2 linked regions of the Haloactinomyces albus genome follow. The protein of the gene in region 1 interacts with the protein of each later gene in a pairwise test. Links are inferred from orthologs where the notes say so. Each region holds a gene or a part of one and is shown in the gene's direction. Other genes may lie near its edges.

Region 1 (7,146 bases):
CAAGGCCGAGCACACCGCTTCCGGCTCAGCCCACTCCGGGAGCGGATCGGGAACATCCGTCTTTCCCCGGCGTTACACCGCTCGTGCCCCCGGAGAACCCTTCCCGGCAGGGGGAGCAGCGGACCGACCAGCAAGCGGACGTGCCGGCCGCGAGTCGGCAAGCACAGGAGTCCGCCGACTCCGAGGAGGCATCGCGGACCACGAACGGTGCGCATGCCGAGGGCACCTCGGTTGTCGACTTGCTGGCCGCCTACGGCTCCGGTGGTGATGCCGGGCGTCGTCGCCGCCGCAGCGGTTGAATCTCCGCGCGGAGATGTCGGACCGGCTGATGTGTGGCGGTCGATACTGCGTTTAGGGTTCCTCCGTGTCCAATCCTGATCTTTCGGGTGCGCGCAGGCTCCAGTCCTACAAGCATCATGCCGTGGGCTGGCCCGTTGCGATCCTGATCGTGCTCGGCATCTGCGGCCTGAGCATGCTCGGCATCGCCACTGCACGGGTCGGTTACCTGGCGGTCGTGGTGGGTGCGACCGCGGCGCTGTTGCCGGTCGGGGCGGTCTTCGCCGCCATCGTGTGGATCGATCGGTGGGAACCGGAGCCTCCGCGGCTGTTGCTCGGTGCCTTCCTGTGGGGAGCCGGTGGCGCTACGGCGTGCGCGTTGCTGCTCAACGACGCCATGACCGGCTTCGGGCGTTTCCTGTTCAACGGGGATGCCAAGACGTTCTTCGCACTGGTCGTGACGGCACCGTTGGTCGAGGAGGCCGCCAAGGCACTGTTCGTGGTGGCATTGTGGTTCCGGCGCCGTTCGGAGTTCAACGGTGCCGTCGACGGGATCGTGTACGCGGCGCTGACTGCGGCGGGGTTCGCGTTCATCGAGAACATCTTCTACTTCGGCAAGGCCTTCGCGCAGGCCGGTGTGGGCAGCATCGGTGGCGGTGTGATCGCGGTTTTCATCATGCGCGGAATCCTCGCCCCGTTCTCGCATCCGCTGTTCGGTTCGATGGTGGGGATCGGTATCGGGCTGGCGGCGGGTACTCGGCTTCGCGGGATGCGTCTCGTGTGGCCCGTGCTCGGCTACCTGCTCGCCGTCGTGCTGCATGCGGCGTGGAACGGGGCGACGCTGCTGGGCGGTGTGGGATTCCTCAACATCTACTTTCTGATCATGGTGCCGATCTTCGTGGGCACCGGTTGGTTGGTGATCTGGCAGCGCAAGCGAGAGCAGCGCATCGTCGCACAGCAGTTGCCCGCGCTGCATCGGGCTGGGCTGATCGTGTCCAGTGAGGTGGACATGCTCGCGAGCCTGTCCGAGCGGCGTGGCTGGCAGCGCACGGTACGCCGCAGCGCAGGCCACGAAGCCGCCAAGGCGGTGCGTGACTACCAGATTGCCGTGACCGAGCTGGCGTTTCTGCAGCATCGCGCCGAGCAGGGCCGTACGACCAGCGCCGTGCGTCGGGCACGTCGGGAGAAGCTGATCGAGGATCTCAAGTCGGCGCGTCGTTCGGCGGCAGGCTCGCAGCATGCGTTCGAAACCGCGCGTATCAAGCTGGGCGAGCTGACCCGGATGACTCCGAGTCGGCCGCCCGGGAATCAGCCGCCCGGGAATCGGCCGTCGGGTCGGTGATCGGACGCCCGCGACCCGATTTCGTGTCGGGTACCACCGGTTGCCGGGCGGTTTTTCGGTGCGCACATCGCGGTGCCCGTGGGCGTGGCCCGGTCTTCGAGGATTCGTGGCGTGGTCCTCGCCACCTGAGGACCACCTGCGGGGGACATTCCGGTTACTCTCGCGCCGCTGTCCGGTACCCGCGGGAGATGGGACCGGAACGGTTGGGAGGACGACGTGGACGTGTCTTCTGGGTTTACGGAGCCACGGGGCCGGAATGGGCCCGAGGATGGTGAGACGTGGCGAGGCGAGAGGCCTCGGCTGCGTGTCGGTGTCGTCTCGGCGGGACGAGTCGGTGCCGTCCTGGGGGCCGCATTGCGGCGCGCCGGTCACCACGTCATGGCGGTGGCCGCGGTATCACAGGCATCGGTGAGACGTGCGGAAGAGCTGCTGCCGGGTGTCGCGGTGTGCCCGCCCGACGAGGTGGTGCGGCAGGCGGACCTGGTGCTGTTGGCGGTACCGGACGATGTGCTGGACGGCATGGTGCGTGGACTGGTCGCCACGGAATCCCTGCGCGCCGGACAGATCGTGTTGCACACCTCCGGTGCGCATGGTGTCGAGGTGCTCGCTCCCGCCGCTGAAGTCGGTGCTCTGCCCGTTGCGCTGCACCCGGCCATGACGTTCACCGGCCGTGGTGAGGACATCGAGCGCCTGGCGAGCTCCTGTGTGGCGGTGACCGCGCCCGAACACGACGAGGCGGCGTGGAACGTCGCCGAAGTGCTGGCTCTGGAGCTCGGCGCCGAACCGGTCCGGGTCCCCGAGCAGGCTCGTAAGTTGTATCACGCCGCACTCACCCACGGGGCCAATCACCTCATTACGCTGGTCAACGAGTGTGCACAACTGCTGCGTGATGCCGGGGTCGAAGCAGCCGATCGAGTGATGGCACCGCTCCTGTCGGCATCATTGGACAACGCCTTGCGTTATGGCGACCGTGCGATCACAGGTCCGGTTTCGCGGGGCGATGCCGGAACCGTCCGTACGCATCTCGCAGTGTTGGAGGATGCGGACCCCGAGGTCGTGCCCGGATATGTCGAGCTGGCGAAGCGGACCGCCGAGCGCTCCGTCCGATCCGGCATACTGCGCGCCGGCGACGCCGCCGAGGTGCGCGACGTACTCGACGAGGAGCAACCATGACACCGACCACCTCGGACAGCGTCGGCGCCGGGCCCGGTTACACCCCGGGGACCGTGACCGTGCATCGCCACCCCGCGGAACTGGCGAAGGTCACTCGGGCCCTGCGCAGCACCGGCCGTACGATCACGCTGGTGCCCACGATGGGGGCCTTGCACCAGGGGCATCGTGAGCTGATCCGCCGCGCTCGCCGCGTGCCCGGCAGCGTGACCGTGGTATCGATCTTCGTCAATCCACTGCAGTTCGGGCCGGGCGAGGACTTCGAGCGTTACCCCCGCCCGTTCGACGCCGATGTCGAGGTCTGCCGTGAGGAAGGGGTCGAGCTGGTCCTCGCGCCGGAACGCGAGGATGTTTACGGCACCGATCCGCGGATCACCGTCGATCCCGGATCGCTGGCCCACCAGCTCGAGGGTGCCAGCAGGCCGGGGCACTTCGCGGGGGTGCTCACCATCGTGGCGAAGCTGTTCAACATCGTCGGCCCCGACCTGGCGCTGTTCGGGGAGAAGGATTACCAGCAGCTCGCGCTGGTGCGTCGGATGTCGCGGGAGCTGAACTTCGGCGTGGCCGTTCAGGGCATTCCGCTGATCCGCGAATCGGATGGTCTCGCGCTGTCGTCCCGCAACGCCTACCTCACCGGTGAACAGCGGGAGGCGGCCTTGAGCCTGTCTGCGGCACTCGCGGCAGGGGTGCATGCCGCGGCAGCGGGGCCGGAGGCGGTGCTGGCCGCCGCGCGCGAGGTTCTCGACAGCGAGCCACTCGTCCGGGTGGATTACCTGGAGTTGCGCGATATCGAGCTCGGCCCGGCACCCGCGGAGGGGGAGGCCCGCCTGCTGATCGCCGCGATGGTGGGCGAGACCAGGTTGATCGACAATGCGCTGGTGCCGCTCGGTGATTCCGCGGATGCTCCCCCGGTGGAGCCGCCGCCCTCTCCGCCGGAGACGCCATGAGCATGCGGGCGCGGATGTGCTTGCCCGGCCGGTGCGCAGGAGGACCGGCCGACCGTGCGGTGTGTCCGTGCCGCACACACTTCCACCGCCTTGGTGGATCACTCCCAGGGAGTCGAGAGGAAGTCTGCGATGTTCCGCACAATGCTGAAGTCCAAGATCCATCGCGCCACGGTGACCGAGGCGGACCTGCACTACGTCGGGTCGGTCACGGTGGATTCCGCTCTGATGGAGGCAGCGGATCTCCTGGACGGTGAACAGGTCACGATCGTGGACGTGACCAACGGAACACGGTTGGAAACGTATGTCATCACCGGGGAGCGAGACTCCGGGGTGATCGGCATCAACGGTGCGGCCGCGCATCTGGTGCATCCGGGTGACCTGGTGATTCTGATCTCCTACGGGGTGATGGATGAACTGGAGGCGCGCTCGCTGCGCCCGCGGGTGCTGTTCGTCGATGCCGACAACCGCATCGTCGAGCAGGGGCAGGATCCGGGGCATGCGCCGGCGGGCTCGGGGCTGGCGAGTACGGCGGTCTCGGTGACCTCCGCGGTCGGTGAGACCGCACCGGCCGAAACCGATGACGCCGCGAAGCTCGACGCTCTGCTGCAGCACCCCGAGGTGTGAGGGGGCGGAGATGACGCCGTGGGAAATGCGGTTTCGCGCGAAACCGCATTTCCCACGGCGCGGCCTACTCGTGTCAGGGACGACAGGAAGGAAGGGACGACGGTGCTGCTCGCCATCGACGTCGGCAACACCAACATCGTGCTCGGTCTCTACGATGATGCCGCAGGCGATACGGCAGGTCCGGGATCGGATGCCGGTGCAGCGCGCCGCCCCAAGGCCGAGGCTCCGCTGGTCCGGAACTGGCGGATGCGAACCGAGCCGCGGATGACCGCCGATGAGCTCGCGTTCACCATGCGGGGATTGCTCGGCGAGTATGCGGACAAGATCACCGGTATTGCGGCGTTGTCCACGGTTCCCGCACTGCTGCGCGAGTTGCGCGTGATGCTGGGCAGGTACTGGAGCGATGTGCCGCGTGTGGTCGTCGAACCGGGCGTGCGCACGGGTGTTCCGCTGATGGTGGACAACCCCAAGGAAGTCGGCGCCGACCGGGTGATCAACACCCTGGCCGCTCACCACCTGCACGCCTGCAACTGTGTCGTGGTGGATTTCGGCACTTCCACCAACATCGATGCGATCTCCGCGAAGGGAGAGTTCCTGGGCGGTGCTTTCGCGCCCGGCATCGAGATCTCGCTGGACGCTCTCGCTTCCCGTGCCGCGCAGTTGCGCAAGGTCGAGTTGGCCCGGCCGCGTTCGGTGATCGGCAAGAACACCGTCGAATGCCTGCAGTCGGGCATTCTCTACGGCTTCGTCGGGCAGGTGGATGGTTTGGTGCGACGTATCGTGGCGGACCTGGAGGAGACGCACGGTGGTCCGACCACGGTTCTGGCCACGGGAGGGCTGGCACCGCTGATCGTCACCGAGTCGCAGATGATTTCGCACCATGTTCCCGAATTGACTCTGCTCGGGCTGCGCCTGGTCTTCGACCGTAACTTCGGCTGAGGTTCCCGCGGCCGCGGAACAAACCGGTACTGGACCCGTGGAGCCTGTGCGACGCGGTGAGAAGACGATCCGTACCCTGGACAATCGTGAATGACCAGGATCGATCCACCCCTGTTGGCGGCACCGAGGACCTTCCCGAACAGCTGCGGGTGCGTCGGGAGAAACGGGAGCGGCTGCTGGCCGAGGGAGCCGACCCGTACCCCGTGGCCCTGCCGATCACGCATTCTCTCGCCGAGGTGCGCACCGCTCACCCGGACCTGCCCGCCGATACCGGCACCGGTGATCGCGTCGGTGTGGCCGGGCGCGTGATGTTCCTGCGCAATACCGGCAAGCTCTGCTTCGCCACGCTGCGCGGCGGCGATGGTACCGAACTCCAGGCGATGCTGAGCCGCAATGAGGTCGGCGAGGAACTCCTCGCCGCGTGGAAGGCGGACGTCGATCTCGGCGACCACGTCTTCGTGCAGGGTGAGGTCATCACCTCGCGCCGGGGAGAGCTGTCGGTGATGGCCGACGAGTGGCGCATGGCGGCCAAGGCGCTTCGTCCGCTGCCGGTGACGCACAAGGACCTCGCCGAGGAGACGCGAGTACGGCAACGCTATGTCGATCTGATCGTGCGTGAGCAGGCGGCGGATACGGTGCGTACCCGTGCGGGCACCTTGCGAGCGCTGCGGGACTCCTTCCATCGGCGGAATTACATCGAGGTGGAGACCCCCATGCTGCAGACACTGCAGGGGGGAGCCGCAGCACGCCCGTTCGTGACTCATTCCCACGCGTTCGACATGGACCTCTTCCTGCGGATCGCGCCGGAGCTCTATCTCAAGCGTTGCGTGGTCGGCGGGATCGAGAAGGTTTTTGAGATCAATCGCAACTTCCGCAACGAGGGCAGTGATTCTTCCCACTCTCCCGAGTTTGCGATGCTCGAGTTTTACGAGGCTTACTCGGATTACAACTCGATGGCCGAACTCACTCGTGCGCTGATCCAGGAAGCCGCGGAGTCCTTGTTCGGAACTCAGGTGGTCACCTGGGCCGACGGTACCGACTACGATCTGTCCGGCCAGTGGTCGACACTGACGATGTACGGCTCGTTGTCGGAGGCGCTGGGTTCCGAGATCACGCCGGAAACGACGGTGGAAACTCTGCGCAAGCACGCCGAGGATGCCGGTTTGTCCCAGCTCGATCCCGCTTTCGGGCACGGCAAACTGGTCGAGGAACTGTGGGAGTACCTCGTCGGCAACCACCTCTACGCTCCGACGTTCGTGCGGGACTTTCCGGTGGAGACGGCACCGTTGACTCGGCAGCACCGCACCCGGCCCGGACTGGCGGAGAAATGGGACCTCTACATCCGGGGTTTCGAACTCGCCACCGGCTACTCCGAACTGGTCGATCCGGTCGTGGAACGCGCTCGGCTGGAGGAACAGGCCCGACAGGCCGCTGCCGGTGATGCCGAGGCGATGCCGGTGGACGAGGACTTTCTGCGCGCTCTCGAGTACGGAATGCCGCCGTGCGGTGGAGTGGGGATGGGAATCGATCGCTTGTTGATGGCGTTGACCGGTCTCGGTATCCGCGAAACGATCCTGTTCCCACTGGTGCGTCCGGAATGACCGCACTCGGTGGGTGAGATGTCCGCATAGTCGATGTCGAGGTCGGGAACTCGGGAACAAAGTACGTGGTATAGGCACAGGAGAACTCGCTTCTGCCGAGCGGCGGCGGCGTGTTTTCTCCCCGGTGAGTGCGCAAAGGACGATACTGCGCTAGCCTGACCGAGAGAATGGTTCGGTGACGGGTTATTCACCTTCTCGGGTGCGGTCCGTCTCGGGTGCTGCCCACTCCTGGTTGAAGCAGACCTCG
Region 2 (6,946 bases), 1.8 Mb from region 1 along the record:
CGAGACCGTCGGTGAAGGATTCCTTCAATGTCGTGGTGATCGTCTCCGCCTGGCCACCCATCACCACGTACTGCGGCTCGTCCACGATCGAGCCGTCGTAGGTCAGGCGGTAGAGCTGGTCGGACTCGGCCGTCTCCCCCACCTCGCCCACGCAGATCTCCACCTCGAACGGCTTGACCTGCTCGGTGAAGATGGCACCGAGCGTCTGTGCGTAGGCGTTGGCCAGAGCCCTGCCGGTGACATCCCGGCGGTCGTAGGAGTACCCCTTCACATCGGCCATGCGGATCCCTGCCATCCGCATGTTCTCGAACTCGCTGTAGCGGCCCACCGCGGCGAAGCCGATCCGATCGTAGATCTCGGAAATCTTGTGCAGAGTGGTCGAGGGGTTTTCGGCCACGAACAGCACGCCACCGGCGTACTTGAGTACCACCACGCTGCGTCCCCGAGCGATGCCCTTCCGGGCGAGCTCGGAACGCTCCCGCATCAACTGCTCGGGCGAGGTGTAGAACGGCATCGTCACGGCTGTGGACTCCCTGGCTCGAATCGGCGCTGGCCTGGTGGGTAGCTGACGGTCTGATCCTGGTCCGGGCGAGGCTGAGTCCCACCCCGGCGGGGTGGGAAAAGATTCAGCCTCCGGGGATTTCCCGGCGGCGGCTGACGACTTCCTCGGCGACCGCGGCCGTCTGGTCCTCCGGCAGGCGAACCGCCCCCTCGGGCCCGGTGATCGTGACCACCGAGGGGTAGATCTGCCGGGACAGGTCGGGGCCACCCGTGGCCGTATCGTCGTCGGCGGCGTCGTAGAGGGACTCCACGGCGTTGCGAATCGCCGAGTCGAGGTCGGCGTCGGGATCGTGCCGCTTCTTCAGCGCCGACTTGGCGAACACCGACCCGGAACCGACCGCGTGGTACCCGGCGGTCTCGTTGTAGCGCCCACCGGTGATGTCATAGGTGACGATCCGGCCCGCCCGCTCGGGATCCTGCGCGTCGACGTCGTACCCGGCGAACAGCGGCAGTACCGCCAGCCCGGCGATCGCGCTCTGCAGGTTCCCGCGCAGCATCGTGGCGAGCTTGTTCGTCTTACCGTCCAGCGACAGCGGCACGCCTTCGAGCTTTTCGTAATGTTCGAGCTCGATGGAGTACAGGCGCACCATCTCCATGGCGATCCCCGCAGTGCCCGCGATGCCCACTGCGGAGTAGGCGTCGGTGACGTAGAGCTTCTCCATGTCGCGCTGCGCGATCAGGTTGCCCATCGTGGCCCGCCGATCACCTGCCAGCAGCACTCCACCCCGGAACGTCAGGGCGACGATGGTCGTGCCGTGCGGCGCATCGACCTGGCCGGTGTCGTTCTCGGGATGCCCGGGCATCAGTTCAGGAGCCGCGCTGCGAAGGAAATCCGTGAATGACGAGGATCCCGGAGTGAGGTAGGCGGGCGGCAGGGCCTGGCCCGGAAAGTTCCGAGTCGAGCTGGGTTCCATCAGCGACATCGTCTCCTGCTCGAAGTAACTGGTGCAGCACCGTCACGGGAACACCTTCTCGGGTGGTGAGTGGTGACGGAGAACCGATTGACGGGATTTCTGTGCCGGACACACACGGCTGCCGGGCACACGCGCGCCGGTCGGCCCGCAGGGACCGACCGGCGCCGCACACACTGACTACTGACCGCCCTTCTGAACGTAGGCGCGAACGAAGTCCTCGGCGTTTTCCTCCAGGACATCGTCGATCTCGTCCAGGATGGTGTCCACGTCTTCACCGAGCTTCTCGCGGCGTTCCTGACCGGCAGCTTCCGCACCCGTGGCTTCGTCGTCGCCGCCGTCGCCGTCACCGTGCCGCTGAGTCTTTTCCTGGGACATCTCGCCCTCCCGGTGGTTGTCCTCGCGGATGCCCCTCTCGCATCCCACAGCCGCCGATCGCTGAAACCGGCACCTCGGGACGAGGGACTTCCTGCCGTGAACACTACCTAGCGAATCCTACATTCGCCCACATCCGAACGGATATCTCTGTGATCTTTTCAGGTGATGGAACGCGCCGCAGCCCACGCTCATCCACCGGTGAGCGAGTCGACCAGTTCCTCGGCACTCGTGGCGGACTCCAGCAGCTCGCCCACGTGGGCCCGCGTGCCCCGCAGGGGCTCCAGCGTCGGGATCCGCACCAACGAGTCCCGGCCGAGATCGAAGATGACCGAGTCCCACGAGGCGGCGGCCACGGCGGACGGATAGCGTTCCAGGCACCGGCCACGGAAGTAGGCCCGGGTGTCCTCCGGCGGCTCGGTCACCGCAGCACGCACCTCCTCCTCACTGACCAACCGCCGCATCGAACCCCGTGCGACCAGCCGGTTGTACAGGCCCTTGCCCATCCGGACATCGGAGTACTGCAGGTCGATCATGTGCAACCGGGGTGAGGCCCAGCCCAGGCTGTCCCTGCTGCGGTAGCTCTCCAGCAACTGCAGCTTGGCGGGCCAGTCCAACCGGTCCGCGCAGTCCATCGGATCACCGCCGAGCAGATCGAGCACCTCGCCCCAGGTGTCGAGTACGTCCCGGGCCATCGCTTCACCACCGTGCTGCTCGACATGCCGGGCAGCACGCTCATGGTAGGCACGCTGCAGGTCGAGTCCGGTGAAACGACGACCGTCGGCAAGCTCGACGGTCTGCCGCAATGTCGGGTCATGGCTGAGCGCATGCACGGCCTGTACCGGGTCGGCGAGTTTCAGGTCATCGAAACGCTGCCCGGCCTCGATCATGTCGAGTATCAGCGCCGTGGTCCCCACCTTCAGGTACGTGGAGGTCTCGGCCAGATTGGCGTCACCGACGATGACGTGCAGCCTGCGGTACTTGTCGGCATCGGCGTGTGGCTCGTCCCGGGTGTTGATGATGCCGCGCTTGAGCGTGGTTTCGAGGCCGACCTCGACCTCGATGTAGTCGGAGCGCTGGGACAGCTGGAACCCCGGCTTCTCCCCGGCCTGGCCGATCCCGACCCGGCCGGAGCCGCAGACGACCTGCCGTGAGGCGAAGAACGGCGTCAAGCCGGAAATCACCGCCGTGAACGGCGTGTCGCGTGCGCAGAGGTAGTTCTCGTGAGTGCCGTAGCTGGCGCCCTTGCCGTCGACATTGTTCTTGTACAGCTGCATCGGTGCCGTTCCGGGCACACTGGCCGCCCGGAAGGCGGCCTCCTCCATGACCCGCTCACCGGCCTTGTCCCAGACCACGGCATCCCGCGGGTTCGTCACCTCGGGCGCCGAGTACTCGGGATGAGCATGGTCGACATAAAGCCGTGCGCCGTTGGTCAGGATGACGTTGGCTGCCCCGAGGTCATCGCCCTCCGAACCGTTGGTCTGGTTGGAGGATGCTCCCAGGTCGAAGCCGCGTGCATCGCGCAGGGGCGATTCGACCTCGTAATCCCATCGGGCACGACGTGCCCGGGGAATGTCCGCAGCCGCCGCATAAGCGAGCACGATGTGGGTGGAGGTCAGCACCGGGTTCGCCGTCGAATCGCCCGGTACGACGATCCCGTACTCCACCTCGGTTCCCATGATCCGCCGCATACCGTTCAGCCTACGTGTTCCGACCGCCCTCAGTGCCGGGGCAGGGTCGACACGGTCGAGCACCGTGGTCGAAATACGCCGCAAGACCGGCGCCGGTCCGGCGAGACGCAGCGAGTGGACGAGACGGGTGCGAGAATCCATCGTGTGAGCGTGCAGGAGGAACGTGTGGCGATCCACGACTCGCTCGGCCGCACGGTCGGCAGCGCCACACGCTCACGAATGCGCCGCGAGGGCCTCTGGCATGCCGCTACGTCGGTCCTCGTGCGCTCGCTCGACGGGCACTCGGTGTACGTGCACCGGCGCACCGACACCAAGGACGTCCATCCCGGTCTGCACGACTGCTGGGCCGGAGGTGTCGTGCTGGCAGGCGAGGCACCGGATGCGGCCGCGCACCGCGAGCTCGCGGAGGAACTCGGCATCGACGCGGCTCCGCGCTTCCTGTTCCGCACCAGTCATCGACGGGATACCGTGCGGTTTCACGCGTTCCTCTACGAGATCTTCTGGGACGGCCCGATCATCCACCAGCCGGAGGAGGTCGCCGACGGCCGGTGGATTCCCGTCACCGAACTGCGCGCTCTGCTCGACGACCCGTCGTGGCCGTTCGTGCCCGACGGACGTCAGTTCTTCGAAGAGTGGCTGGCGTCGTGACAGCGATCGAAGGACCGAAGCAACCACCCGGTGAACCCGAGCGCTGTTCTTCTAGTGCCAGGGCAGAGTCGCGCGTTCACCCCAGTACGTCGCCGGGTCACCGGCCAGTGCCGCGAGCTCCTCGATGTCGTCCTCGTCGAGTCGCACCGAGCAGGCCTCGAGATTGCTCTCGAGCTGTTCGACGCCTGCAGGGCCGATGAGTACCGTGTCCGCCCACGGCTGCGCCAGGACGTGGGCGAGTGCGACCGTGTCCGGAGTGACACCGTGGCGCTGTGCGACCCGGGCCAGCCCGGCCGGGGGCTGCACCGCGAGACGACCATTGGCCAGGGTTTCCTTGACGAGCACGTGCCAACCGGCATCGTGGACCCGCTGCAACGCGGGACCCACCGACGGTTCCAAGGTGTTCCAGGTCGACTGCACGGCACTGAACAGTTGCTCGCCGCCGACCCGCAGTGCCCGGGCGCACTCGATCGCCTCGGCCTGTGCGGCCCCGCTCGTGGACACTCCGAGACGCACTCCGGAATCGCGCAACCGTGCCAGTTCGTGCTGCAACTCGACGTCGTCGAGAAGTGGGCTGTCGCTGGTCAGCGAGTGCACCTGATACAGCTTCACATGCTCGCCGAGCAGTTCCCGGGATGCGGGCCACTGCATGCGCAGGCGGTCGACGGAATGTTCCTTGATCTCGTGGACTTCGGTTTCGACCCGCCACTCGGCCACGTAGGCATAACCCCATTTGCTGGACACGGTCACGTCCTCGTGGCCACGCTGCTGCAACCACTCGGAGAGGAACTGTTCGGCGCTGCCGTAGGAACGAGCCGTGTCGACCCAGCGCACCCCGCGCGCATAGGCGGCGTCCAGAACCGCGCCCGTGCGCTCGCGCATCGCATGCACGGTCCGATCACCGGGCAGTACGCCGGTGCGCCCCAGGTTGATATAAGCGGGCCGCCCCAGCGCGGCCAATCCCACTCCGATGCGTTCCGGCCCGATGCGTTCCGGCGTCACCTGTGCTGCATCACCCATCGATGGCAACGTAACCGCCGGGCGCTGTCACCGACAGTCGACATGACGGCGGGGCGACATGACGGCGGGGCGCCGTCTCCGGAGGATGGCACTGCCGGAAATGACGCCCCGCCGTTCGTGCTGTCAGCACCTTCCGGCGACCGTTACAGGTACTGACCGGTGTTGGTGGCCGTGTCGATCGCTCGGCCGGACTCCTGGTTCTTACCGCTGACCAGCGTCCGGATGTACACGATCCGCTCACCCTTCTTACCGGAGATCCGTGCCCAGTCATCCGGGTTGGTGGTGTTGGGCAGGTCCTCGTTCTCGGAGAACTCGTCGATGATCGCATCATGCAGGTTCTGCACCCGCAGTCCCGGCTGACCGGTGTCGAGCACCGACTTGATCGCGGCCTTCTTCGCCCGGTCCACGATGTTCTCGATCATCGCACCGGAGTTGAAGTCCTTGAAGTACAGGATCTCCTTGTCTCCGTTGGCGTAGGTGACCTCCAGGAACCGGTTCTCGTCGGTCTCGGCGTACATCCGCTCGACCGTGGTCTGGATCATCGCATCCATGGTCGTGGCCTGGTCGCCGCCGAACTCCCGCAGGTCCTCCTCGTTGATCGGCAGATCCTTGGTGAGGTACTTCGAGAAGATGTCCTTGGCCGACTCCGCGTCCGGACGCTCGATCTTGATCTTCACGTCGAGCCTGCCCGGTCGCAGGATCGCGGGATCGATCATGTCCTCACGGTTGGAGGCACCGATGACGATGACGTTTTCCAACCCCTCGACACCATCGATCTCGCTGAGCAGCTGAGGCACGATCGTCGTCTCCACGTCCGAGGACACACCGCTGCCGCGGGTCCGGAAGATCGAGTCCATCTCGTCGAAGAACACGATCACCGGTGTGCCTTCGGAGGCCTTCTCCCTGGCTCGCTGGAAGATCAACCGGATATGGCGCTCGGTCTCGCCCACGAACTTGTTGAGCAGTTCGGGACCCTTGATGTTCAGGAAGTACGACTTCGCCTGACCATCCTCATCACCCCGGGACGCGGCGACCTTCTTGGCCAACGAGTTGGCCACCGCCTTGGCGATGAGCGTCTTACCGCACCCGGGAGGCCCGTAGAGCAACACACCCTTGGGCGGCCGCAACTGGTACTGCACGTACAGATCGGAGTGCAGGAACGGCAGTTCCACCGCGTCCCGGATCTCCTCGATCTGACTCCCCAGACCACCGATGCTGTGGTAGTCGACGTCGGGAACCTCTTCCAGCGTGAGATCCTCGACCTCGGCCTTGGGAACGGTGTCGTAGGCGTACCCCGCCTTGCTGTCGACCAACACGGAGTCGCCCGACTTCAGCCCGGCGTCGACCATCGGCGCGGTCAGCCAGACCACGCGTTCCTCGTCGGAGTGGCCTGCGATCAGTGCCCGAGCCGGCTGCTCCGGTTCACTGCTCGGTAGCAGCTCTCGGAACGTGCAGACCTCGCCCACCCGTTCGAAGGAACCTTCTTCCACCACGGTCAACGCCTCGTTGAGGCGCACTGTCTGACCGAGCTGGAGGTTCTCGGTTTCCACGTTCGGTGATACGGCGACCCGCATCTTTCGGCCGGATGTGAATACATCAACCGTGCCGTCTTCGTAGCGGCTCAGGAACACCCCGTACCCGCTCGGGGGCTGGGCGAGCCGGTCGACTTCCTCGCGCAGAGCCGTCAGTTGACTCCGCGCTTCTTTCAGGGTCTCGGTGAGTTTGGCGTTCCGTTCAGTG

Evidence for each region. Proteins that work in one complex are often made in the same cells at the same time.
Region 2: the proteins of panC (region 1) and JOF55_RS18115 interact in binary tests that used the Escherichia coli proteins (3 or more experiments, as listed by UniProt). The link is inferred for Haloactinomyces albus from one-to-one orthologs.

The regions. Positions count from the first base shown.
Region 1 is NZ_JAVDXW010000001.1:1,968,145-1,975,290, reverse strand. What follows is about bases 1,792-4,761. They hold panC (pantoate--beta-alanine ligase), read left to right. Parts: upstream 1,792-2,787; coding sequence 2,788-3,735; downstream 3,736-4,761. Other genes in these bases: JOF55_RS09245 (type III pantothenate kinase), read left to right, coding at 4,462-4,761; panD (aspartate 1-decarboxylase), read left to right, coding at 3,865-4,359; JOF55_RS09260 (Rossmann-like and DUF2520 domain-containing protein), read left to right, coding at 1,919-2,791. Outside these bases: JOF55_RS09270 (DUF6779 domain-containing protein), read left to right, coding at 1-299; JOF55_RS09265 (PrsW family intramembrane metalloprotease), read left to right, coding at 365-1,618; more of JOF55_RS09245, read left to right, coding at 4,762-5,298; lysS (lysine--tRNA ligase), read left to right, coding at 5,385-6,899. UniProt on the Escherichia coli protein: Catalyzes the condensation of pantoate with beta-alanine in an ATP-dependent reaction via a pantoyl-adenylate intermediate.
Region 2 is NZ_JAVDXW010000001.1:3,786,398-3,793,343, reverse strand. The notes cover bases 2,665-5,434. They hold JOF55_RS18115 (NUDIX hydrolase), read left to right. Parts: upstream 2,665-3,682; coding sequence 3,683-4,186; downstream 4,187-5,434. Other genes in these bases: arc (proteasome ATPase), read right to left, coding at 5,350-5,434; JOF55_RS18110 (aldo/keto reductase), read right to left, coding at 4,238-5,206; dop (depupylase/deamidase Dop), read right to left, coding at 2,665-3,538. Outside these bases: prcA (proteasome subunit alpha), read right to left, coding at 1-520; prcB (proteasome subunit beta), read right to left, coding at 627-1,475; JOF55_RS18125 (ubiquitin-like protein Pup), read right to left, coding at 1,653-1,850; more of dop, read right to left, coding at 2,039-2,664; more of arc, read right to left, coding at 5,435-6,946.